4 regions of the Pseudomonas sp. MF08831 genome follow, and region 2 is predicted to be linked to each of the others. Evidence: predicted binding sites of a transcription regulator. Region 2 holds the regulator's gene; each other region holds the start of a gene.

Region 1 (5,663 bases), 130 kb from region 2:
ATGGGCCGTGGCTATGCATGGCTGGACACGGGTACTCATGAGTCGCTGCTCGAAGCCAGCAGCTTCATTGCCACGCTGGAGCACCGTCAGGGCCTTAAAGTGGCTTGCCCTGAAGAGATCGCCTTCCGTCAGAACTGGATCAATGCAGAGCAACTGGAGCGCCTGGCCGCACCGCTGCTCAAGAACGGTTACGGCCAATACCTCAAGCGTGTGTTGCTTGAGAAGATTTTTTGATGGGCCTGTCGTCAATAATCAAACCGACCTGGAGACCACAATGAGCAGTACCAAACACTTTTTCGTCCACAGCCATGCGCTGTGCGAATCCGAAAATATCGGTAAAGACACGCGTGTCTGGGCCTTCGCGCATATCCTGCCGGGGGCCACGTTGGGCAGTGAATGCAACGTGTGCGACAACGTTTTCATCGAAAACGATGTGATCATCGGTGACCGCGTAACACTCAAGTGCGGCGTGCAAGTGTGGGATGGCATCACCCTTGAAGACGACGTTTTTATTGGGCCGAATGCAACCTTTACCAATGACCTTTTTCCGCGCAGCAAGGTCTATCCGCAGACCTTTGCCCGCACGATCGTTCGAAAAGGCGCGTCGCTGGGTGCCAACTGCACCATCCTTCCAGGCCTGACGATTGGCACCAATGCCATGATTGGTGCCGGGGCCGTCGTCACACGGTCTATTCCGCCCAACGCAATCGTTGTCGGCAACCCCGCCAAAATCATTGGCTATGTTGATACTAAGCCGGTCGATGCAAGCCAGGATGGGGCTGAAAAGGTCGCCAGCACGCCTGGGGCGGTCGCCACTTCTGTCAACGGCGTCACGTTGCACACCATGACGGAGGTCGCCGACATTCGCGGCAGTCTGTCTGTGGGCGAGTTCGAGCGAACAGTGCCGTTCAAGTCAGAGCGTTACTTTCTGGTATATGACGTGCCGACGGCAGAAACACGCGGCGAACATGCGCACCGGGTCTGCCATCAGTTCCTGGTGGCGGTGAAAGGTTCGGTGCACGTGGTTGCCGATGATGGCAAGAACCGCGAGGAATTCGTGCTGGATCGGCCGAACAGGGGCTTGTATTTACCGCCGATGACCTGGGGGATTCAGTACCGCTATTCCCAGGACGCGGTACTGATGGTGTTCGCTTCACACCGCTATGATGCTGCCGATTACATTCGCAATTACGACGAATTCAAAATGCTCATCACCGGCGCTTGATGGCCGTAACTGCCTGCGGTCCATCCATTACTGCCCGTGAGTCACGCCGCTGAGGTTGCCAACGCAATCAGCGGCGTTTCCCCGACAATAATGTCCCTGGCCGCAACACCAACCACAACGCCCCCCCAATCAACACCCCGCCATACACATGCGCCATCGACAGCGGCTCATCCAGCAACAACGCGCCCCACAGCACCCCAAACGGCGGAATCATGAAGGTCACGGTCATCGACTTCACTGGTCCAATGGACGACAGCAGGCGGAAGTACAGAATGTAGGCAAACGCCGTGCACACAAGGCCCAGACCTAGCAGTGATGACCAAACCTGCCAGCCACCCCAACTCGCGGGCGGGTGGTTGATCGCGCTGTAGGCAAAAAACGGCAGTAAAAACAGGGTGGCGCCGAGCATGCTGCCCAGCGCGGCGAGTCGGCTGTCCAGGCCGCCGCGTTGGTCCAGCCAGCGCCGTGCGAGGAACCCGGCGAAGCCGTAGCAGGTGGTGGCTAACAGGCAGGCCAGCGCCCCCATCAATAATTCCAGGTCAAACGCCACCGGCCCGGCGCGCGTCAGCACGGCCACGCCGAGCAGGCCCAGGCTGACGCCGGCGATTTTCGACGGCGTCAGGCGTTCACTGAAGAACAACCCGCCAATCAACACGCCCATCAGTGGCGTGGTGGCGTTGAAGATCGCCGAGTAGCCGGCCGGCAGCACCTGCGCGGCCACCGAGTACATGGTCGCGGGGATGCCGGAGTTGATTACGCCCAGCAGCAGCACGGTCTTGAACTTGCCCTGGAAGTCCCAGTTGACGCGCATCGCTGTGAGTATCATCAGCAAGCCGGCGGCGGCAATCGACACGCGAAAAAATGCGGTCGGCACGGTGCCGATTTCCGGCGCGATGATGCGCATGAACAGGAAACTCGCGCCCCAGATGGCAGCCAGTCCCAGCAAATACAGGGTGTCGACAGGTCTCACGGAACACTCCTACCTCAATAAGGCGGCGAGTGTTGCCTAGAGGCCTGGCCGACACAATGGCTAATTACAGGACAAACCGCGTCACCATGCCGTTGAGGTCCACGGCCAGGCGCGACAGCTCCTGGCTGGCGGCGGAGGTCTGGGTCGCGCCCGCGGCGGTTTGGGTGGACAGGTCGCGAATGTTCACCAGGCTGCGGTCGACGTCACGGGCCACCAGTGCCTGCTGCTCAGCGGCGCTGGCGATCACCAGGTTGCGCTCGCTGATCTGCGAGATGGCCGCGGTGATTTTTTCCAGCGCGCTGCCGGCGCTGTTGGCGCGTTGCAGGGTCTGGCCGGCGTGTTCGGCGCTGCTGTTGAGGGCGTCGACGGTGTCCTGGGTACCTTGCTGGATACCGGTGATCATCTGTTCGATTTCTTCGGTTGAATCCTGGGTGCGTTGCGCCAGCGAGCGCACCTCATCGGCCACTACCGCAAAGCCTCGGCCGGCTTCGCCTGCGCGCGCTGCTTCGATGGCGGCATTGAGGGCCAGCAGGTTGGTTTGCCCGGCGATGCCGCGGATCACTTCGAGCACTTTGCTGATGTCCTGAGCCTGCACGGCCAGGCCTTCGGCTTTGCTCGAGGCGCCAAGCACTTCGTCCACCAGGTTCTGGATCGAGCTGATGGTTTCGCTGATCTGATAGTGGCCGTGCTTGCTGTCTTCATCGGAGGCCTTGGACGCTTCGGCGCTGGACACCGCGTTGCCCGCCACTTCGTCCACGGCCGCGCTCATCTCGTTGACGGCGGTCGCCGCCTGTTCAATTTCATCGTTTTGCGCCTGCAGGCCACGGGTGCTCTGTTCCATCACCGAGCTCATTTCCTCGGCGGCGGAGGCCAGTTGCTGCGCCGATTCGCTGATGCCATGGATCGTGGTTCGCAGCTGGTCCTGCATGGTGGCCAGGGCCGTCAGCAATTGCGCCGGTTCGTCGGTGCCTTTCACCACCACAGGCTGGCTCAAATCGCCGCCGGCGATGGTGCGTGCCACGGCCAGGGCCTGGCCGAGGGGGGCGGTGATACTGCGGGTCAGCAGCCAGGCGAGCAATAAAGTGGCGATCAACGCGCACACGATGATCAGGCCGACCACCCACTGAGCGCTGGCATACATCTGCGCGGCAGCATTGGCCGCGTCTTCGACGCCTTTCTGATTGAAGGTGATCATGTCCTCCAGGCTCTTGTTGAGGACCGTACCTTGGGGTGCCAGGCGGCTGGTCAGCAGGTCGATGGCATCTTGCTGTTGATCCTTGTCCACCAGGGCCACCATCTGCCCGACGATGCCGAGATAGGTGCCCACATCGGCTTTGAGTTTTTTCAGCAGAGCGGCTTCTTCGTCGCCGCTGGTCAGGGTTTCGTGATGGGTCAGCAGCGTTTGCAGCTCAGTGCTCTGGCGGGTGATCAGGCTTTTGCTGTTGTCGCGAATCCGCGATTCGTCGGTGGTCGCCAGGCGCAAGGCCTCCAAGCGGATACTGGCCACATAGGCCGCGCTGTCGTGGATATTCTCGATGCTCGGCATCCATGACTCTTCGATGACCAGCGCGCTTTCTCGCAGCTTAGCCATCTGGCCTAGGCCAAACAGGCCGACAATCACCAGCAAACCGGCCAACAGCGCAAAACTCAGACTGGCGCGCAATCCGATCCTCATGTTCCTCAATGACATCTCAATGCTCCTTAGGCGATTAGAACCTGTTCCCGGATCGGTCTTCAGACCTTGTTAGGCTGGGAGAGGGCGCGCTATATATCAAAGTGCCACTAAGGAGGTAATCAGGGTTTCCCTTACGGTGTATCAATTCGGTTACATAAGTTGTGAAGCGCAAGCGCGCTGCTGTTTACCCTGGCAGGCGTCAAGCCACGGCCTTGCAGGGCTGTAGCCAAAGGTGCTGGCGCGTTTGGCTGCGTTTACTGCCCATACGGTCGAATCATGAAATTTGAAAAAACCCTACAATGTGTCGACAGTTGTAAAGCGTGACCCAAAAAATCATCCTTCTCGTGCCCCCGTTCACTGGCTAAGCTCAGGGCTTCCAGACGCCCGTTCGAGGTTTCCCGTATGCCGCAGTCCGCGCTTGCCATCGCCCGCATGATCCTCGATGGCTTCGACGATTACCGTGAGCACTTCCGCCAGATCACTGACGGCGCCCGTGAACGTTTCGAGAAGGCCCAGTGGCAGCAAGGGCAGGCGGCTTCGGCGGCGCGGATCAACTTGTACGAAGAGAAAGTCGCTGAAGTAACGGCGCGCCTGCGTGCCCAGTTCGACGAGGCCACGCTGCTGGAAGTGGACGCGTGGCCGCTGGTGAAGCGTGCCTACATCGGCCTGATCGACCTGCGCTTTGACGATGAATTGTCCGAGACCTGGTACAACTCGATCTTCTGCAGCCTGTTCAGTCACGACCTGATCAGCGATGCCTGCATGTTCATCCACACCACGCGGCCGAGCCTGCGCCGTGCGCGTGCGGCGCAAACCCGCGTTTATCAGCCGGCGGGCGACCTGACGGCGATGCTGGCGCAGGTCTTCGCCGATTACGCGTTCAGCGAACCCTACGCAGACCTTGCGACCGACCTGCGCCGGCTCGAAGCGCAATTGCGCGAAAACCTGCCGGACTGGGTGTGCAAAGATCCGGACCTCAATGTTGAGCTGTTTTCCTCGGTGCTCTACCGCAATAAAGGCGCCTACCTCGTAGGACGCATCTACACCCGTGACGAACAATGGCCGTTGGTGATTCCGCTGCTGCACCGCGAAGGGCGCGGCATTCAGATCGACGCGCTGATCACGGACGAAGCCGACGTGTCGATCATCTTCTCGTTCACGCGCTCGTATTTCATGGTCGACGTGCCGGTGCCAGCGGAATTCATCGGGTTTCTCAAACGCATTCTGCCCGGCAAGCACATCGCCGAGCTGTACACCTCAATCGGTTTCTACAAACACGGCAAGTCGGAGTTCTACCGCGCGCTGATCAACCACCTGGCCACCACCGATGACCGCTTCATCATGGCGCCCGGCGTGCGCGGCATGGTCATGAGCGTGTTCACGCTGCCGGGCTTCAACACGGTGTTCAAGATCATCAAGGACCGCTTTTCACCGTCGAAAAACGTCAATCGCGCCACCGTCATCGAGAAGTACCGCCTGGTAAAAAGCGTCGACCGCGTGGGGCGCATGGCCGACACCCAGGAGTTCGCCGATTTCCGTTTCCCCTTGAGCAAGTTCGAGCCTGAATGCCTGGCCGAGCTGTTGGAGGTCGCTGCGGGCACCGTGGAAGTCGAAGGCGACACCGTGCTGATCCGCCACTGCTGGACCGAGCGGCGCATGACCCCACTCAACCTCTACCTCGACAACGCCAACGACGCCCAAGTGCGCGAAGCGCTGGAAGACTACGGCCTGGCCATCAAGCAACTGGCTGCGGCGAACATCTTTCCCGGCGACATGCTGCTGAAAAACTTCGG
Region 2 (5,663 bases):
CAGCATCGCCGAGGCCATCGCGAACAACGCCGCCAAGAGTCAAGATACCGCCGCGCTGGTGGCGGCGGTGCGGGTCGGATTGTCCCGTGCAATCGTGCAAAGCATTGTAGGGATTGAGTCTGAGCTGCCTGTGATCACCTTGGAGCCAAGGTTGGAACAAATATTGCTCAATAGTATTCAGAAGGCAGGACAAGGCCAGGAAGAGGGCGTTCTGCTGGAGCCAAGCATGGCGGAAAAACTGCAGCGTTCATTGATTGAAGCCGCGCAGCGCCAGGAAATGGCGGGTCACCCGGTGATTCTGCTGGTGGCGGGCCCGGTCCGCGCGATGTTGTCGCGGTTTGGACGTCTGGCAGTGCCGAATTTGCACGTTTTGGCTTATCAGGAAATTCCTGACAACAAGCAAGTGACTATTGTCGCGACAGTAGGGCCCAACGGCTGAGGTAGTGGGTTATGCAAGTTAAGCGTTTTTTCGCCGCCGATATGCGTCAGGCCATGAAACTGGTACGTGATGAGCTGGGCGCCGATGCCGCGATTATCGGAAACCGTCGTATTGCCGGCGGTGTCGAGCTGACGGCTGCCCTGGATTACACCCCCTCGGCGCTGGCGCCGCGTGTGCCGAACATGGAGCTCGAAGACGAGCTGCGCAAGACGGCCTCGCGGATTGTCTCGGCCCAGGCTGAATTGAGCATGCGCGGCGACAGCGATGCCAGCACCAACCGCCAGTTGTTCGCCGGCCTGCCGCTGACCGCTGCCGAGCCGCTGGTTGAACCGACCTTCAAAGAACCGCCACGTCCTGCAGCGCCGGCCCCGGCTGCCGCAGTCGACCAGCGCGTGTTCGACTCGATGCGCTTTGAACTCAACGGCCTGCGTGAGCTGCTCGAAGTGCAGCTGGGCTCGCTGGCGTGGAACCAGTTGCAAGGCAGCAAGCCGCAACAAGCCAACCTGTGGCGTCGCCTGCAACGCATCGGTCTGTCTGGCCCGTTGTCCCGCGACCTGCTGGCGCTGACCGCCGAAGTTGAAGAACCACGCCAGGCCTGGCGCATGTTGCTGGCGCACTTGGCACGCATGATCGTCACCCCGGAAATCGAACCCCTGGAAGAGGGCGGTGTGATTGCCATGGTCGGCCCGGCCGGCATGGGCAAGACCACCACCCTGGCGAAACTGGCAGCGCGTTATGTGCTCAAGTACGGCGCGCAGAATATCGCGCTGGTGAGCATGGACAGCTACCGCATTGGCGCCCAGGAGCAGCTCAAGACCCTGGGCCGCATCCTCAACGTGACGGTGACCCACGTTGACCCGGGCCAGTCGCTGGCCAATGCCCTCGACCCGCTGCTGCGCAAGCGCGTGGTGCTGATCGACACCGCCGGCCTGCAAGCCAGTGACCCGGCGCTGCGCATGCAGCTCGAAAGCCTGGCCGGGCGCGGCATCAAGTCAAAAAATTACCTGGTGCTTGCAACCACCAGCCAGAAACAGGTTCTTACCGCTGCATATCACAGCTACAAGCGTTGCGGCCTGGCCGGTTGCATCCTCACCAAGCTCGATGAAACCGCGAGCCTGGGTGAAGTGCTGAGCCTGGCCATCAGTCATGAATTACCGGTCGCCTACCTGACCGACGGGCCGCGGATCCCGGATGATCTCCATCTGCCGCGCCGTCATCAGTTGGTCAGCCGTGCTGTCAGCGTGCAAATGCAAGAAGAGCCTAGCGAGGAAGCGATGGCCGATATGTTCGCCGACCTTTACCACAACCCCGCCAAACGGGTCGGTTAAGGCCAGGATGAACACCATGAAATGTATCTACATCGATGGTCTGCAAGCGATTCACGCGGCCAAGCCATGTAGCCTGCGTCTAAGCAAGACAAGGTAAAGAAATAAAATGGGCAGCATGCATCCCGTACAGGTGATCGCGGTGACCGGCGGCAAAGGTGGCGTCGGGAAAACTAACGTGTCAGTGAATTTGTCCCTGGCCCTGGCAGAGCTTGGCCGTCGCGTCATGCTGCTGGATGCTGACCTGGGCCTGGCGAACGTCGACGTTCTGCTGGGGCTGACACCCAAACACACCCTTGCCGATGTGATCGAGGGCCGCTGCGAGCTGCGCGATGTGCTGCTGCAAGGCCCCGGTGGCATTCGCATCGTGCCGGCCGCCTCGGGCACCCAGAGCATGGTGCACCTGAGCCCGGCGCAGCACGCCGGCCTGATCCAGGCGTTCAGCGATATCGGCGATAACCTCGACGTGCTGGTGATCGACACCGCCGCCGGCATCGGCGAGTCCGTGGTCAGCTTCGTGCGCGCCGCCCAGGAAGTGCTGCTGGTGGTCTGCGACGAACCCACCTCGATCACCGACGCCTATGCCCTGATCAAACTGCTTAACCGTGACTACGGCATGAACCGCTTCCGCGTGCTGGCCAACATGGCCCAAAGCCCGCAGGAAGGGCGCAACCTGTTCGCCAAGTTGACCAAGGTCACGGATCGCTTCTTGGATGTCGCCTTACAATATGTAGGCGCAGTTCCCTATGACGAGTGTGTACGCAAGGCTGTGCAAAAGCAGCGTGCGGTCTACGAAGCGTTCCCTCGTTCGAAGTGCGCACTGGCGTTCAAGGCTATTGCCCAGAAGGTCGATACTTGGCCGTTGCCCGCCAACCCTCGGGGGCATCTGGAGTTTTTCGTCGAGCGATTGGTGCATCAGACGAGCGCAGGACCGGTGCTATGACATCCAGCGGCTACAACCTTTACAAAAAGTCGGCACGTGACAGCCAGGGCGAATTGATCGAGCGCTATGCGCCCCTGGTCAAGCGCATTGCCTATCACTTGCTGGCACGCCTGCCGGCCAGCGTGCAGGTCGAAGACCTGATCCAGGCCGGCATGATCGGTCTGCTCGAAGTGTCGACCAAATACGACGCGAGCAAAGGCGCGAGTTTCGAGACGTATGCGGGTATCCGTATCCGTGGCGCGATGCTCGATGAAGTGCGTAAAGGGGATTGGGCGCCGCGTTCGGTACACCGCAATACGCGCATGGTCAGTGACGCAATTCGCGCAATTGAAGCAAAAACCGGTCGTGACGCTAAAGATCATGAAGTTGCGGCCGAACTCCAATTGAGTCTCGACGATTACTACGGGATTTTGAACGATACCTTGGGCAGCCGCCTGTTCAGTTTCGACGACCTGTTGCAGGACGGCGAACACGAAGGGCTGCACGAGGACGGCGCGAGTGCTCATCTCGAACCGTCACGCGACCTGGAGGACGAACGTTTCCAGGGTGCGCTGGCGGAAGCGATTGCCAATTTGCCGGAGCGTGAGCGACTGGTGTTGGCGCTGTACTACGACGAAGAGCTGAACCTCAAGGAAATCGGTGAGGTCCTGGGGGTCAGCGAATCGCGTGTCAGCCAGTTGCACAGCCAGTGCGCAGCCCGCTTGCGGGGGCGATTGGGAGAGTGGCGCGCGCGCTGACAGGCAGTGTGGGGACACTGCAGACGCTACCGCGAAGGCTTCATGCCTTCGCGGGTTCGTACCGTGGTGCCCTGGGCAGTCCTTTTTGTGTAACGCCTGTTGATTGAAATGGCGCGTCCAGGTGCTGGGCGCGTTTAAGACTGCTTGGAGGTCGAATTGGACAAGAACATGAAAATCCTCATCGTTGATGACTTCTCAACGATGCGGCGGATCATAAAAAACCTGTTGCGTGACCTTGGGTTCACCAACACGGTCGAGGCGGATGACGGCATTACGGCGATTCCGATCCTCAACAGCGGGAGCATCGACTTTCTGGTAACCGACTGGAACATGCCGGGCATGACCGGTATCGACTTGCTGCGTCACGTGCGCGCCGATGAAAAACTGCGCAGCCTGCCTGTGTTGATGGTGACCGCCGAAGCCAAGCGTGAACAGATCATCGAAGCCGCCCAAGCCGGGGTAAACGGCTACGTGGTCAAGCCATTCACTGCACTGGCCTTGAAAGAGAAGATCGAAAAAATCTTCGAACGCATCGGTCATTGATGCTGCCACGGGGGAGCTATGGAGCATAAAGAAACGTCACAGGGCGACTTTGAGTCGACCCTGAAAAAGCATGCTCACCAGTTGGTCGAAAGCCTTGAAAAAGGCCAGTTCGGCGACGCGGTGCAGTTAATCCATGAGCTTAACCAGACCCGTGACCGCGGCCTGTACCAGGAAGTGGGCAAGCTCACACGCGAGCTGCACAGTGCGATCGTCAATTTTCAGATTGACCCGCACATGCCCCAGGCCGAAGAAATTTCGCAAATCACCGATGCCACCGAACGCCTGTCCTATGTGGTCAGGCTGACTGAGGCGGCGGCCAACCGCACCATGGACCTGGTGGAAAACGCCACGCCGCTGGTCAATGGCATGGCCACCGAAGCTCAGGCGCTCAGCGTTGACTGGGGCCGCTTCATGCGTCGTGAAGTGGGGGCTGAAGAGTTTCGTGAGTTGGCGCGTCGGGTTGACGCTTTTCTGTCACGCAGCGAGCAGGAAAACCGCACGGTTTCCAGCAACCTCAATGACATTCTGCTGGCCCAGGATTACCAGGACCTCACCGGTCAGGTGATCAAGCGCGTGACCCAATTGGTCACCGAAGTGGAAAGCAACCTGCTCAAACTGGTGCTCATGGCCGGCCAGGTAGACCGTTTTGCCGGCATCGAACATGACCGCGAAGCGATCCTCTCGGAAAAAGATCCACAAAAACATCTCGCCAAGGGTGAAGGTCCGCAGATTCATGCCGATAAACGTGAAGACGTTATGTCAGGTCAGGATGACGTAGATGACCTGTTATCCAGTTTAGGCTTCTAAGGAGCACCCACATGAGCTTCGGCGCCGATGAAGAAATCCTTCAGGATTTCCTTGTAGAGGCCGGCGAAATTTTAGAGCAACTGTCCGAGCAACTGGTCGAGCTGGAAAGCCGACCGGATGATGCGAACCTGCTCAATGCAATTTTTCGCGGTTTTCACACTGTAAAAGGGGGCGCCGGCTTCCTCCAGCTCCATGAGCTGGTGGAGTGCTGTCACATCGCCGAGAACGTGTTCGACATCCTGCGCAAGGGTGAGCGGCACGTCGACTCGGAACTGATGGACGTGATTCTCGAAGCGCTGGATGCGGTCAACGGCATGTTCAGCGAAGTGCGCGAACGTGCACCGATCACTGCGGCCACGCCGGAACTGCTGGCGGCCCTGGCACGCCTGGCAGAACCGGCCACGTCGGCGGCACCTGTGGCAGCGGCGCCTGAGCCGGTTGTCGAGGCTGAGCCGGATGTGACCGACAGCGAGTTCGAGCAGTTGCTCAACTCCCTCAGTGCGGTGAAGGCCGAAGCTGAAGCACCGCAAGCGCCCATTGCGCCTGCGGCGCCGACCAGCGAAGACATTACCGACGCCGAGTTCGAGTCCCTGCTTGACCAGTTGCATGGCAAGGGCCAGTTTGCCGCCGACGCCGTGGCACCTGCCGCTGCGCCGCAGGCACCAGCGGCGTCTGCCAACACCGACATTACCGACGACGAATTCGAAGCGTTGCTCGACCAACTGCATGGCAAGGGCACCTTTGCGGCCGAAGCCTTGCCGGAAGTCGCGGCCACCGCCACCGCCGCCGCACCTGCTGCCACGGCAGCACCGGCTGGCGACGGGCTGATCTCCGATCACGAATTCGAAGCCTTGCTGGATGAATTGCAC
Region 3 (5,663 bases), on a different contig from region 2:
CGCCTGCGGGTCAGTTGCCCGGTGGGCATGGCCCAGCACATGTTGCCGGACATGGTTGCCGGTTTTCTCGCCGCCCACCCGCTGGTGCAGCTGGAAATGACGCTGGTGAACCGCCGTGTCGACCTGGTGGCTGAGGGCATCGACGTGGCCCTGCGCGTGCGCGAGTCGGGCGATGAAGACCCGCTGCTGGTGACCAAGCGCCTGCGCCAGGCCCAGACCCTGCTGGTGGCCAGCCCTGAATTCATCCAGGGTCGGCACATCGACAGCCTCGAAGACCTCAAACAACTGCCGGTGCTCGGCGCGCTGGAGGCCGACCGCCTGGTCCACCTGCGCCTGATCGACCCGCAAGGCAACGCTCAGGACCTCGCGCTGGAAGCCCGCCTAGGCATCGACGACTTCATCGTGCGCAAGGCTTGTGCCCTCAAAGGCCTGGGTTTCACCGTCTTGCCGATGATGTACTGCGAAGAGGAATTGGCCAGCGGCCAGTTGGTGCAGCTGCTGCCGCAATGGTCGTCGCCGGGCGGCTGGTTGCAGGCGGTGTACCCGCATCGCCGTGGCGTGCTGCCGGCCATTCGTGCCTGGATCGACTACCTGGAAGAAGCCTTCAAGGGCTGCGGAGACCGCTTGCTATGAAAATGACTGAAGCACACGTCGCCGCCTTCTGCCTGAGCCTGCCCGGCGCGCGGGAAGACTATAAATGGGGCGGCGTGCGGGTGTTTTCGATCGCCGGCAACAAGATGTTCGCCCTGCAGAACCTGCGGGGCGAATCGCTGGCGTTCAAGGTTGACAAGGACCTGTTCCTCGGCCATGTCGACCGCCCCGGCATCCACCCGGCGCCTTATCTGGCGCGGGCACAGTGGATCATCATGAACACGCCCTACCCGCTGGGCGCCGAGGAACTGCGTGGCCTGTTGCGGCGTTCTCACCAATTGGTGGTGAGCAAACTGCCCAAGCGCACGCAGATCGGGCTGTTGCTAGAGGATTGAAAGCAGCGTGCCGCCCAGGAATAACTGGTCGAGCCAGAACACCTCGTGCAGCAACACGATGACCCAGAACAGCACCTGGTACGACACCTTGCGCGTCTTGTGGCGGAACACCTGCTGGGCGATCAACGCCCCGGGCCACCCGCCGGCCAGTTCCACGGCGTGCAGGATGTTTTCGCGAACGCGCGGGCCTGCTGTCTCAGCCTTGCGCTTGTCACCCCAGTAAAGAAAAAACGCCACCACGCTGACCACGCCATAAGCGGCCAGCGGGATCACTGTCTCACCGCGATGCCACACCAGCGCCGCTCCCAGCAGCGGCGCGGCGCACAGCAGCACAAAGATCAGCGCCTTGAGGCGCGGATGCTGAATGTTCATGGCTTGACCGCCGACCAGTCGATCCAGCCGAACTGCCAGGTCGCCAGGATCAGCACACCGAACGCGATGCGATACCAGGCAAAGGCCGCATAGCTGTGGCTGGCGATGAACTTGAGCAAGGCCTTGACCGCGATCATCGCAAAGATGAACGAGGTGACAAACCCGATGGCAAACACCGGCAGGTCATCGGGCTGGAACAAGTGACGGTACTTGTAGCCCGAATACAGGGCCGCGCCGACCATGGTTGGCATCGCCAGAAAAAACGAAAACTCGGTGGCGGTCTTGCGCGACAGGCCGAACAACAGGCCGCCAATGATGGTGGCGCCGGAGCGTGAGGTGCCCGGAATCATGGCCAGGCACTGGGCCACGCCGACCTTGAGCGCGTCTTTCCAGGTGATCTGGTCCACGGTTTCAGCATGGACCGCATGCTGGCGGCGCTCGGCCCACAACATGATCACGCCGCCCACGACCAGGGCGGTGGCCACGGTGATCGGGTTGAACAGGTAGTGCTTGATCAGGTCGGCAAAAATCACCCCCAGCACGATGGCCGGCGCCACCGCGATGATCAGGTTAGCCGTAAACCGCCGGGCACTGGGCTGGGTCGGCAAGCCGATGACCACGTCGAGGATCTTGCGCCGAAACTCCCAGACCACCGCCAGGATCGCGCCCAATTGAATGATGATGTTGAACGCCTCAAAGCGTTCGCCGCCGAAGCCGATCAAGTCGGCGACGATGATCTGGTGCCCGGTGCTGGAAATGGGCAGGAACTCTGTCAGCCCCTCCACCACGCCAAGAATCAATGCCTGTATGGCGGTCCAAAAATCCATGTATCCCCCAAAGGTCATGCCTGTCGGCATGCCTTGACTGTCTTTTTAATAGTTCACTGACGACAAGCGCACTCAAGTTCCGGTGCTGATTTTCAACATCGGTCTGCAAAAATTTCGTGAAAAATCAGGGAGTACTCAGGTTTTTCAATTACAGGCCGAAAGCCTATCAGACAAGCCGGAAATTTCGATGCAGCGCCCACAATTATAAAAAGCATGGAGTGACAGGACGATGAACAGTTTGCGCAGTATGTCGATCAGCCGCCGCCTCTGGCTGATCCTGATAGTCGCCGTGTTGATGCTGCTGACGTTGGGGCTGTTGATGCTCAAGCAGATCCATGGCGACCTTTACCAGGCCAAACGTCAGCAGACCCAGCACGTGGTGCAGACCGCCAGCGGGGTGCTGGCCTATTACCAGAACCTTGAGAAAACCGGCGTGCTCAGCCGTGAAGCCGCGCAGCAGCAAGCCCTGAGCGCGGTGCGTGGCCTGCGCTACGACCACGACGATTACTTCTGGATCAACGACCTGACGCCCGTGATGATCATGCACGCGGCCAACCCCAAGCTGGATGGCCAGAACCTCTCGGCGATCCGCGACCCGGACGGTTTTGCGGTGTTCAACGAATTCGTGATCCTGGCCAAGGCCAAGGGCGCCGGCATCGTCAACTATCGCTGGCCCAAACCTGGCGCCGAAGCGCCCGTGGAGAAAACCTCGTACATCCAGCTGTTCGAACCCTGGGGCTGGATTATCGGCTCCGGCGTGTACGTGGATGATGTGCAGGCCGAGTTCACGGGCCAGGTGTGGAAGGCCTCGCTGATTGGCCTGGGCATCGCTCTGCTGATGGCCGTGTTGGTCACCCTGATTGTGCGCAGCATCGTGACGCCGTTGCAGGCGGCGGTGAACGCCATGGCCAATATCGCCAGTGGCGAAAGCGACCTGACGCGCAGCCTCGACACCCACGGGCGCGACGAAGTCACCCAGTTGTCTCGGCACTTCAACAGCTTTACCGCCAAGCTGCGCCAGGTGGTCGGCCAGTTGCAGGTGTGCGCCAATGCGTTGGGCCAGTCGTCCACGGAATTGGGCAACAACGCCAGCCAGGCGCATGACCGCAGCCAACAGCAGTCGCAGCAGATGGAACTGGTGGCGACGGCGATAAATGAAGTCACCTATGGCGTGCAGGACGTGGCGAAAAACGCCGAACATGCCGCCAGTGAGATGCGCGATGCCCAGGCCCAGGCGCAGCAGGGCCAGGTGAATATTGACGGTAGTTTGCAGCAGATCGACCAGCTCTCCGGCACCATCAGCCAGGCCGTGGAGGTGATTCGCACCTTGTCCAGCGAGAGCACGCAGATTGGTGGTGTGCTGGAAGTGATCCGCTCCATCGCTGACCAGACCAACCTGCTGGCGCTTAACGCGGCCATTGAGGCCGCACGCGCCGGGGAGCAGGGCCGTGGGTTTGCGGTGGTCGCCGATGAAGTGCGGCTGCTGGCTCAACGTACGCAAAAATCCACTGCTGAAATCCAAGTGATGATTGAGCGTCTGCAGGGGCACTCGGAAGCGGCGGTCAAGGTGATCAGTGACAGCCATAGCGCTTCGCAGCTGACGATTGAACAGGCTGGGCAGGCCGGTGCCAGTCTTAACGCCATTGGCCAGGCGTTGCGTAACCTCAACGGGCTGAATGCCTCGATTGCCAGCGCGACCTTGCAACAGGCGCATGTGGTGGAGGATATCAACCAGAACGTCACCCAGGCGGCCGGGTTGTCTCACAGCACTGCGCTGGCGGCGGAGCAATCCAGCGTGGCGAGTGCGCATTTGCGTGGGTTGAGTGAGGAGTTGGACGGGTTGCTGCGGCAGTTCAAGGTTTAGCTTTTTTTGGGGGGGTGGGTGTACATATCCGGTGTTTGGGTGATGGCCGCTTTGGGTTCCGCCCTTACGGCGGGTCGCTTTGGAAAAGCCCCAAAATAACCAAAGGGCTCTTGCCCCACCACTCGGCACCTCGCTTGGGCTCGGTGTGCCCGAACGCAGGCTTGAATCCGTGGGCCGCCGTGACGGGCCATCCATGGCCCAACACGGCTAACCCGGCGTCCTGCCGGGTTACCCACGGATTCAAGCCTGCGTTCGGCCAGCGTGGTTTAACGGGGCGCCTGAGATCAAAATCAAAAGCAAAGCACGGCGGCCTAGTAGCCGACCTGAGTGGTTAGATCAAAAGCGAAGGCGAGGCGGCCTGACAGCCGACCTGATCTTGAGAGCTGAACCCAATTCAATGTGGGAGCTGGCTTGCCTGCGATGGCATCAACTGGTTGTGCCTGATACACCGAGGTGCCTGCATCGCAGGCAAGCCAGCTCCCACAGAAAAGCAAAGCAGTACGGCGCTGGCCGCTGAACGCAGTCAACTTGTGGGAGCGGGCTTGCTCGCGAATGCGGTGGTTCAGCCAGCTCATAGGTCGCTGGCACACCGCCTTCGCGAGCAAGCCCGCTCCCACAGTTGATGCTCAGTACATCTGGTGATGGGGTGTTGCTCAGCTTCTGCCACGCACGCCGTGCTCTGCTTTTGACATCAATCTCAGGCACCTCGTCAAACCACGCCAGCCGCTATGACCGCAGCAATGTGTATGCCTCCACATCCGCGTTTAAACATTCCTCACCTCTGGTTACAATTAGCGCCCTCTCCCACTCTCCCAAGGAACCGCCATGTCCGGGCTTGAATTGTTCGCCGCCGCCCTGGGGGTGATCGCTGTCTGGCTGACGGTCAAACAAAACCCCTGGTGCTGGCCCATCGGCCTGGTCATGGTGTTGCTCTACACCTGGGTGTTCTTCGACGTAAAGCTCTATTCCGACATGCTCCTGCAAGTGGTCTACGCCGCCCTGCAACTTTACGGCTGGTGGCAATGGACCCGCGCCGGCGAGGTCAAGCAAGGCCGCCAGGTCACGAGCCTCGGCGTGCCCGCGATCATGAGCAGCCTGGCCGTCGGCGCCGTCTTCAGCCTGCTGCTCGGCGCGGCCATGGCCCACTGGACCGACGCCGCCCAGCCGTGGCTCGACGCCGCCCTCACCGGCTTCAGCCTGGTGGCGCAAATGTGGATGGCGCAAAAACGCGTGCAATGCTGGCCACTGTGGATCGCCGTGGACGTGATCTTCGTCGGCCTGTTCCTCTACAAAGGCCTGTACCTCACCGCCGCGCTTTATGCCCTGTTCACCGCGATTGCCGTGCAAGGCTGGCGTGAATGGCGCAGCGACCCGGCGTTGCACGCATGAAAGTGGTAGTACTGGCAGGCCCCGAATCCAGCGGCAAAAGCTGGCTGGCGGCTGAACTGCATGCACACTTTGGCGGGCTGATGGTTGGCGAATACGTGCGGTATTTCATCGACCATCACCAACGCGACACCACCCTGGCGGATATTCCGGCGATCGCCCGCGGCCAGCTGGCCTGGGAAGACGCTGCCCGCGCCGAACAGCCCAACCTGCTGGTGCTCGATACTC
Region 4 (5,663 bases), on a different contig from region 2:
TGTGTGGCCTGGACCGGCCTAGAAAACCCGCGCAGCGGGCGCTGATGGAGGTGCTCGACGAGATCCATCCCTGTCTAGTCTCAAGTTTTCTTAAGGGCTATGGTGTTGCAATCGATGTACCTTTCATCCCCGCATGCCGGAATTTCATTCACTCAAGAGTCGCCTGAATGCTCTCATTTGTTTCTGATCACCCGATGTTCTGCGCCCTGACGCTGATCCTGACTGACATTCTCCTGTGGCGGCTGATCGCCGCCGATGCCAGCAACTTGAAGCTGGCGGTACGGTTGGTGATCTTCGCCGTATTTAGCACCTTGCTGTTCAACGAGGGTATGAACCCAATGCAGGTTGCGCCCTGGGCGGAGGACGTGTCGTTGCACCTGGCGGCCACGGCATTGCAGATCGGTTGGTGGCTGTACGCCGCGCGCACCCTTACGGTGTTACTGGGCGTGGTGATGATGCAGCGGGTCGAACATGGTGGGCGGTTGCTGCAAGAGCTGATGGGCGCGGCGATCTTCCTGATTGCGATCGTCGCCGCCATGGCCTACGTACTCGACCTGCCGGTCAAGGGCGTGCTAGCCACTTCCGGCGCCGTGGCGATCATCGTCGGCCTGGCGTTGCAAAGCACGTTAAATGACGTGTTTTCCGGTATCGTGCTCAACACCACCAAGCCCTATCAAGTGGATGACTGGATCTCCATCGATGGCACCGAAGGCCGAGTCACTGACATCGACTGGCGCGCCACGCGGCTGCAAACCTCCCAGGGCAGCATGGCGGTGATTCCCAACTCGTTGGCGGCCAAGGCCAAAATCATCAACTTCTCGCGCCCGGCGAATATGTTCGGTCTGGTGGTCAGCGTGCAAGTCAGCCCCCATGCACGACCGCAAGTGGTGATAGAAGCCCTGGAGCGGGCCATGCAAGGTTGCCGGCCACTCTTGGTCGACCCGGCGCCCAGTGTCGCTTTCAAGACCTCCACCAGCGACGGGGTGGAATATGAAATCAGTGGTTTTGTGCTGGCCAGGGGGCAGAAACGTGAAGTGCGCAACCAGCTCTACGACCTAGCCTATCGGCATCTTGCGGCGGCCGGTGTGAGCTTGCTGTCGGCCTCCGAGGGGGCGACACCGGCAGCCACATCGCGGGCACGGGCACTGCTGGAAAGCTCGAATATCTTCTCCACCTTGCGTCAGGAGGAGAAGGAAAACTTCAGCCAGAATATGACCCTGCAAACCTTCCGTGCCGGCGAGATGATCTTGCCAGCCGGAGAGGTCAGTGACCATCTGTTTATCATTGAATCCGGCGTGGTCTCGGTGATGTTGAGCAAAGACGGGCACAAATTCGAAGCTGGGCGCATGGGCCCGGAGGAAGTGATTGGCGAGGGTGGGGTCTTGTCTGACCTGGCGGTATCGGCGGACTTCACGGCCAAGACCTATTGCACGCTGTATCGGATTGAGAAGGAGTACCTCAAGCCTTACCTGGATGTGCGCAACGACATTAGTGAGGCGATGAAAAACCTGCTGGACTTCAGACTACATACGGCGCAGAACCTGACTCAGGAAGCGCCGGTAGTGCCAACGAAAAAGGGCTTCTTGCAGTGGTTGCGTAATTTGACTTAACGCCGGGGATTACCGAACTGGCTATTAGTCTAGGACAGTGGGGTGACTAAGCGGGGCATCACTTCTTACGGTCTTGGGAGCATAATCATGTAAACGCGTACTGACCTTTACACCGTTTCGTCTGACGCCATGAACGCGATGCTGGAGGCTGCTGTCGGCAAGTTGTCACTGGAGCTGGTGCGTTTAATGTGTGTTGGTTACTCGCAAAAGCGGGGTGACGGTGCGTCGGTTGTATACGTTTTCGGTTTGGCGGGAAACGTGGCGCCTCAAATCTTTTATGTTCAAGTCGAACTCAATCACTCCTGGCGTCTTTTCTGTGAGCAGCCAAGTGATTCGTTTCGTGTAGCCATAGCCGCAGGAAGCGGTGCCAATCGTGGGCATAGCAGCCTTCACGCAGCCGATTCGAAAGCGTACTCGCAGCTTCAAATCTCATTCGCCAAGGCTGCGGGATATGCTGGTCACGCACAATCACGAAAGGGTAGCCATCAACTCCCTCGACTTGTGATTCTGACACATGCATATGCCTCACCAATCGGCTGTGCTCGGTCTTGGCTACCGATTTCATCGAGCACTGCCAAATACGGTTACGCTTGAGCATCACCGGGACATAGACTTTTCAAATGCAACAATGCTTCACGTCGTGCACGTTCCCGCCGCCATAGGGATTTTAAATCGGGACTCATCGGTATCTCCCTGACACAGTAAAATGCACCTCGATTAATAGACTTCAGGATGACTAGCTGACGGTATCGGCCCCTGCAAGTCAGGAGCCGAAAAGTATTCTGAGTGGATAGGTTTCTGAGCGAAAATGCAATTCCACGAGCACGTACAATGATAGGTGGCCGACAATAATTATTACAAGCACGCCCTTATTGTTTATGTCGCGCTTCCAAAACGCTAAGCCAATAGACAGGAGGGCAACCGAAATTCAGGGGCTCCTTTCAAGGCGTGAGTTCCATTGAGATATCTTTATATAATTCGAGTGCTTCTCTTGAACGTCTAATCATTAATATTTAATAGGCGATCAGCCAGCTCTATCACTGAGCCGAAGTGCTGCACGAGGGGGTGATAGAGTCGATTGATAGGCTGGTCGATCAGAATGATTAGACAGTATGGTTGCAGGGTATTAACCTAGAGATATTATTTTGTTTTCCTTGTCGGTAGGCAATATTGCGTATTAGCTATTTGCGACGTTGAATATTTATACTTTGACCATTTGTAATGCTCGAGAATATATCAGTGATGCCTCCGAATGACGATCGGCGGGCACTTTCGCACTCAGCTCGCCCCTCCTTGACGCCGACACAAGTGGCGAATGGGGGGCGATAAAATTACAGTGCGATTGATCATTAGCGGCAATCGGTTCGCCCAAGAGGTGGTAGTTAATGAGAGATGCTAGATATCGAAAAGCAAAGGGCTTGCTGATGTATCAGAACACCCTATTTGATTTGTGCCCGGAGTTATTGACGCTGGATGACGCACAAGGCGAGAAGCTATTTCGCGACTTTATTCGTCACGTCAACTACAGTGGCCAGATTTTTGATTGGGCACAGCATCTCAAATTATATCGTTGGCTAGAGCGCTCTTCTTACGCAAAGGCCTTGGGGGGAAAGCATTTAGATGCCGTCATGGCGGCTGCCGTTTCGCTATGGTGCGAAAAAGATAATAGTGCGCACACGGGTGTCGCCCTTGTACATCGCAATAGTTCTACGATGATACTGGGCTGGAAGTCAATTGGCATTCGTGGCCACTCTGAACTTGAGGCACTGCCGAGGGCATGCCAGTTATTATCGATCAGTGATTTTGCATTCTGTCATATCTCTAATAATAACCGCCCCTTGCCACAGCACTTCCAAGTACTAAATTAATACTAAAGTTACGCCTTTGCGCTGCAGGGGCGTTTGTCTTATAGAGTTGTAATACGCGATCAGCGCCCTCTGAAGTTGACTAGTTGTCTGCCCATGAGCGAGCGTCTTCGGCCATCCAAGCGCGTTTTTTTCATTGTCTGGAGTATTTATGTCTGGTTGGATCCGTAACATCCGCGTCAGCGCTAAGCTGAGTTGGGGGTTCGGCCTGGTGCTGGGGTTCTCCTTGTTACTGGTCGTTACTGGCTGGGTCGCGATTAATGTACTCACCGAACGCAGTATTAAAGTAGAGAGCATTGCTCGCGTCAGTGATATGACGATGGAGCTGCGTGTTCATCGTGTGCGCATGGAGCTCAACCCCCAGGGGGACAGTGTTCATTTGATTCTACAGACGCTCGATAAGCTGTCTGAGCACTTGAGCGCTGCTCGCGTGCTGCTGGCAGCCCCCCGCGATGAGGGGTTGATTGATGAGCAGATTGCGGCCGTCAAAGCGTATCGCGAGGCACTCGGTACCGTGAGTCAGCCGGGCGTTGATCTGGCGCCAGTGTTTGCGCGTATGAGTGCACAAGGTGACATCCTGCTCGACACCACGGGCCAGTTGATCGCCTCACAAAACAGGCAGCGTGATACCGATTCGTCGTTTGCCAAAGCCCTGCTCGTCAGTGTGGCGCTGCTGGCGTTGCTGCTAAGCGTGGTGGTGGCTTGGGTCATCAGTCGGCAGATTGTCACACCCCTACGGCACGTGCTGACAAACGTTGATCGGATTGCGTCTGGCGACTTGAGCCAGGACGTCGTGGTCGACCGTTGCGACGAACTGGGACAGTTGCAGAGCGGTCTGCAACAGATGACCAGCCGTTTGCGTCAGCTGATCGGAGGTATCAGCGGCAGCGTTATCCAGATTGCCAGTGCGGCGGAGGAACTGTCCGCTGTCACTAAACACACCAGTGCTGGTGTCAACGGCCAGAGAGTCGAGACTGATCATGTCGCCACTGCCATGAACGAAATGACCTCCACGGTGCAAGCCGTGGCACTGAATGCCGAAGAGGCGTGTGAAGCTACGACGATGGCCGATCAGCATGCACGGGAAGGCGATCAGGTCGTGGGTGAAGCCATCGAGCAGATCGAGCGGTTGGCCTTGGAGGTGAGACGTTCAGCCGAGGCGGTAGCTCATCTGAAAGAGCAAAGCGATAAAATCGGAGGCGTGCTGGACGTCATCAAGGCTGTCGCCCAGCAAACCAATCTACTCGCGCTCAACGCTGCGATCGAGGCGGCTCGGGCTGGTGAAGCGGGGCGCGGGTTCGCCGTGGTAGCGGATGAAGTGCGTAGCCTGGCTTTGCGTACCCAACGCTCCACTGAGGAAATTGAAAGCCTGGTGGCCGGTGTTCAAAGTGGCACTCACGCGGTGTCTTCAAGTATGGAAGCGAGCTTGCTATTGAGTGAGCACAGTGTTGAGTTCACTCGCCGAGCGGGTACGTCGCTGGAAAATATTACCCGTACGGTATCGACCATCCAACTGATGAATCAGCAGATTGCTGCGGCTGCCGAGCAGCAAAGTGCAGTGGCCGAAGAGATCAATCGCAGCGTGATCACGGTGCGCGATATTTCCGAACAAACAGCCAGTGCCAGCGACCAGACCGCTTCGTCAAGTATCGAGTTGGCGCGGCTGGGGCATGAGCTGGAAGCGCTGGTCGCGCGGTTCAAGGTTTGACGCAAAGCATGACAACTTGACACTACTGGGCATCAAGCGATCGGCCACGTCCCGCTCTGTCACGGGATGCAAACGTTCCATGACAGGGATTTCACAGAGTGGAAGGACGTCAATCGCTATATACTTTTCTACATAGCGCAATATCGAGTGGCTGATGTTCTACTTTCCCCGTGTGTCTCTACCCTGGCTCAGTTTCTTTCTATTGGTGGCTGCGACGTTGCTCGCCTTATTGTTAGGGCGCTATGCGATCTCAGTGGGTGAGTTGTGCCAATTCGTCATGACGATGGCTGGCCTTGGCGAGATGCCCACCGAACGTTATCAGTTGGTACACAGCCTGATCATCGACGCGCGCCTGCCTCGTGTCCTTGCCGGGCTATTGGTGGGAGCGGGGCTGTCAGTCTCGGGGGCGGCGTATCAAGCCGTCTTTCGTAACCCGCTGGTGTCGCCGGGCTTGCTGGGGGTACTCAGTGGCTGTGCTTT

What was found. The regulator FliA, encoded in region 2, starts transcription of late flagellar genes. The targets are predictions, from matches to a motif close to CTAAAGTTTNNNNNNNNNNNGCCGNTAA.
Region 1: a site for FliA is predicted at 4,124-4,151, ahead of AC19YS_RS26490 (methyl-accepting chemotaxis protein). Genes of this name have one in related genera too.
Region 3: a site for FliA is predicted at 2,320-2,347, ahead of AC19YS_RS14435 (methyl-accepting chemotaxis protein). Genes of this name have one in related genera too.
Region 4: a site for FliA is predicted at 3,548-3,575, ahead of AC19YS_RS28220 (methyl-accepting chemotaxis protein). Genes of this name have one in related genera too.

What each region holds. Positions count from the first base shown of each region.
Region 1 is NZ_JCBCUX010000016.1:141-5,803, forward strand. Features, by position in the region: partial or broken gene AC19YS_RS26475 (sugar phosphate nucleotidyltransferase) at 1-234, shown strand, start outside; gene AC19YS_RS26480 (WxcM-like domain-containing protein) at 275-1,225, shown strand; gene AC19YS_RS26485 (DMT family transporter) at 1,293-2,195, opposite strand; gene AC19YS_RS26490 (methyl-accepting chemotaxis protein) at 2,260-3,885, opposite strand; gene aceK (bifunctional isocitrate dehydrogenase kinase/phosphatase) at 4,273-5,663, shown strand, end outside.
Region 2 is NZ_JCBCUX010000016.1:128,556-134,218, forward strand. Features, by position in the region: gene flhA (flagellar biosynthesis protein FlhA) at 1-439, shown strand, start outside; gene flhF (flagellar biosynthesis GTPase FlhF) at 451-1,767, shown strand; gene fleN (flagellar synthesis regulator FleN) at 1,874-2,707, shown strand; gene fliA (RNA polymerase sigma factor FliA) at 2,704-3,444, shown strand; gene AC19YS_RS27105 (chemotaxis response regulator CheY) at 3,613-3,987, shown strand; gene AC19YS_RS27110 (protein phosphatase CheZ) at 4,006-4,794, shown strand; gene AC19YS_RS27115 (chemotaxis protein CheA) at 4,806-5,663, shown strand, end outside.
Region 3 is NZ_JCBCUX010000006.1:105,641-111,303, reverse strand. Features, by position in the region: gene AC19YS_RS14455 (LysR substrate-binding domain-containing protein) at 1-633, shown strand, start outside; gene AC19YS_RS14450 (MmcQ/YjbR family DNA-binding protein) at 630-986, shown strand; gene AC19YS_RS14445 (DUF1294 domain-containing protein) at 975-1,358, opposite strand; gene AC19YS_RS14440 (undecaprenyl-diphosphate phosphatase) at 1,355-2,185, opposite strand; gene AC19YS_RS14435 (methyl-accepting chemotaxis protein) at 2,415-4,049, shown strand; gene pnuC (nicotinamide riboside transporter PnuC) at 4,875-5,438, shown strand; gene AC19YS_RS14425 (AAA family ATPase) at 5,435-5,663, shown strand, end outside.
Region 4 is NZ_JCBCUX010000018.1:30,085-35,747, reverse strand. Features, by position in the region: partial or broken gene AC19YS_RS28235 (IS5 family transposase) at 1-2, opposite strand, end outside; gene AC19YS_RS28230 (mechanosensitive ion channel family protein) at 168-1,610, shown strand; gene AC19YS_RS28225 (hypothetical protein) at 3,035-3,478, shown strand; gene AC19YS_RS28220 (methyl-accepting chemotaxis protein) at 3,627-5,183, shown strand; gene AC19YS_RS28215 (FecCD family ABC transporter permease) at 5,338-5,663, shown strand, end outside.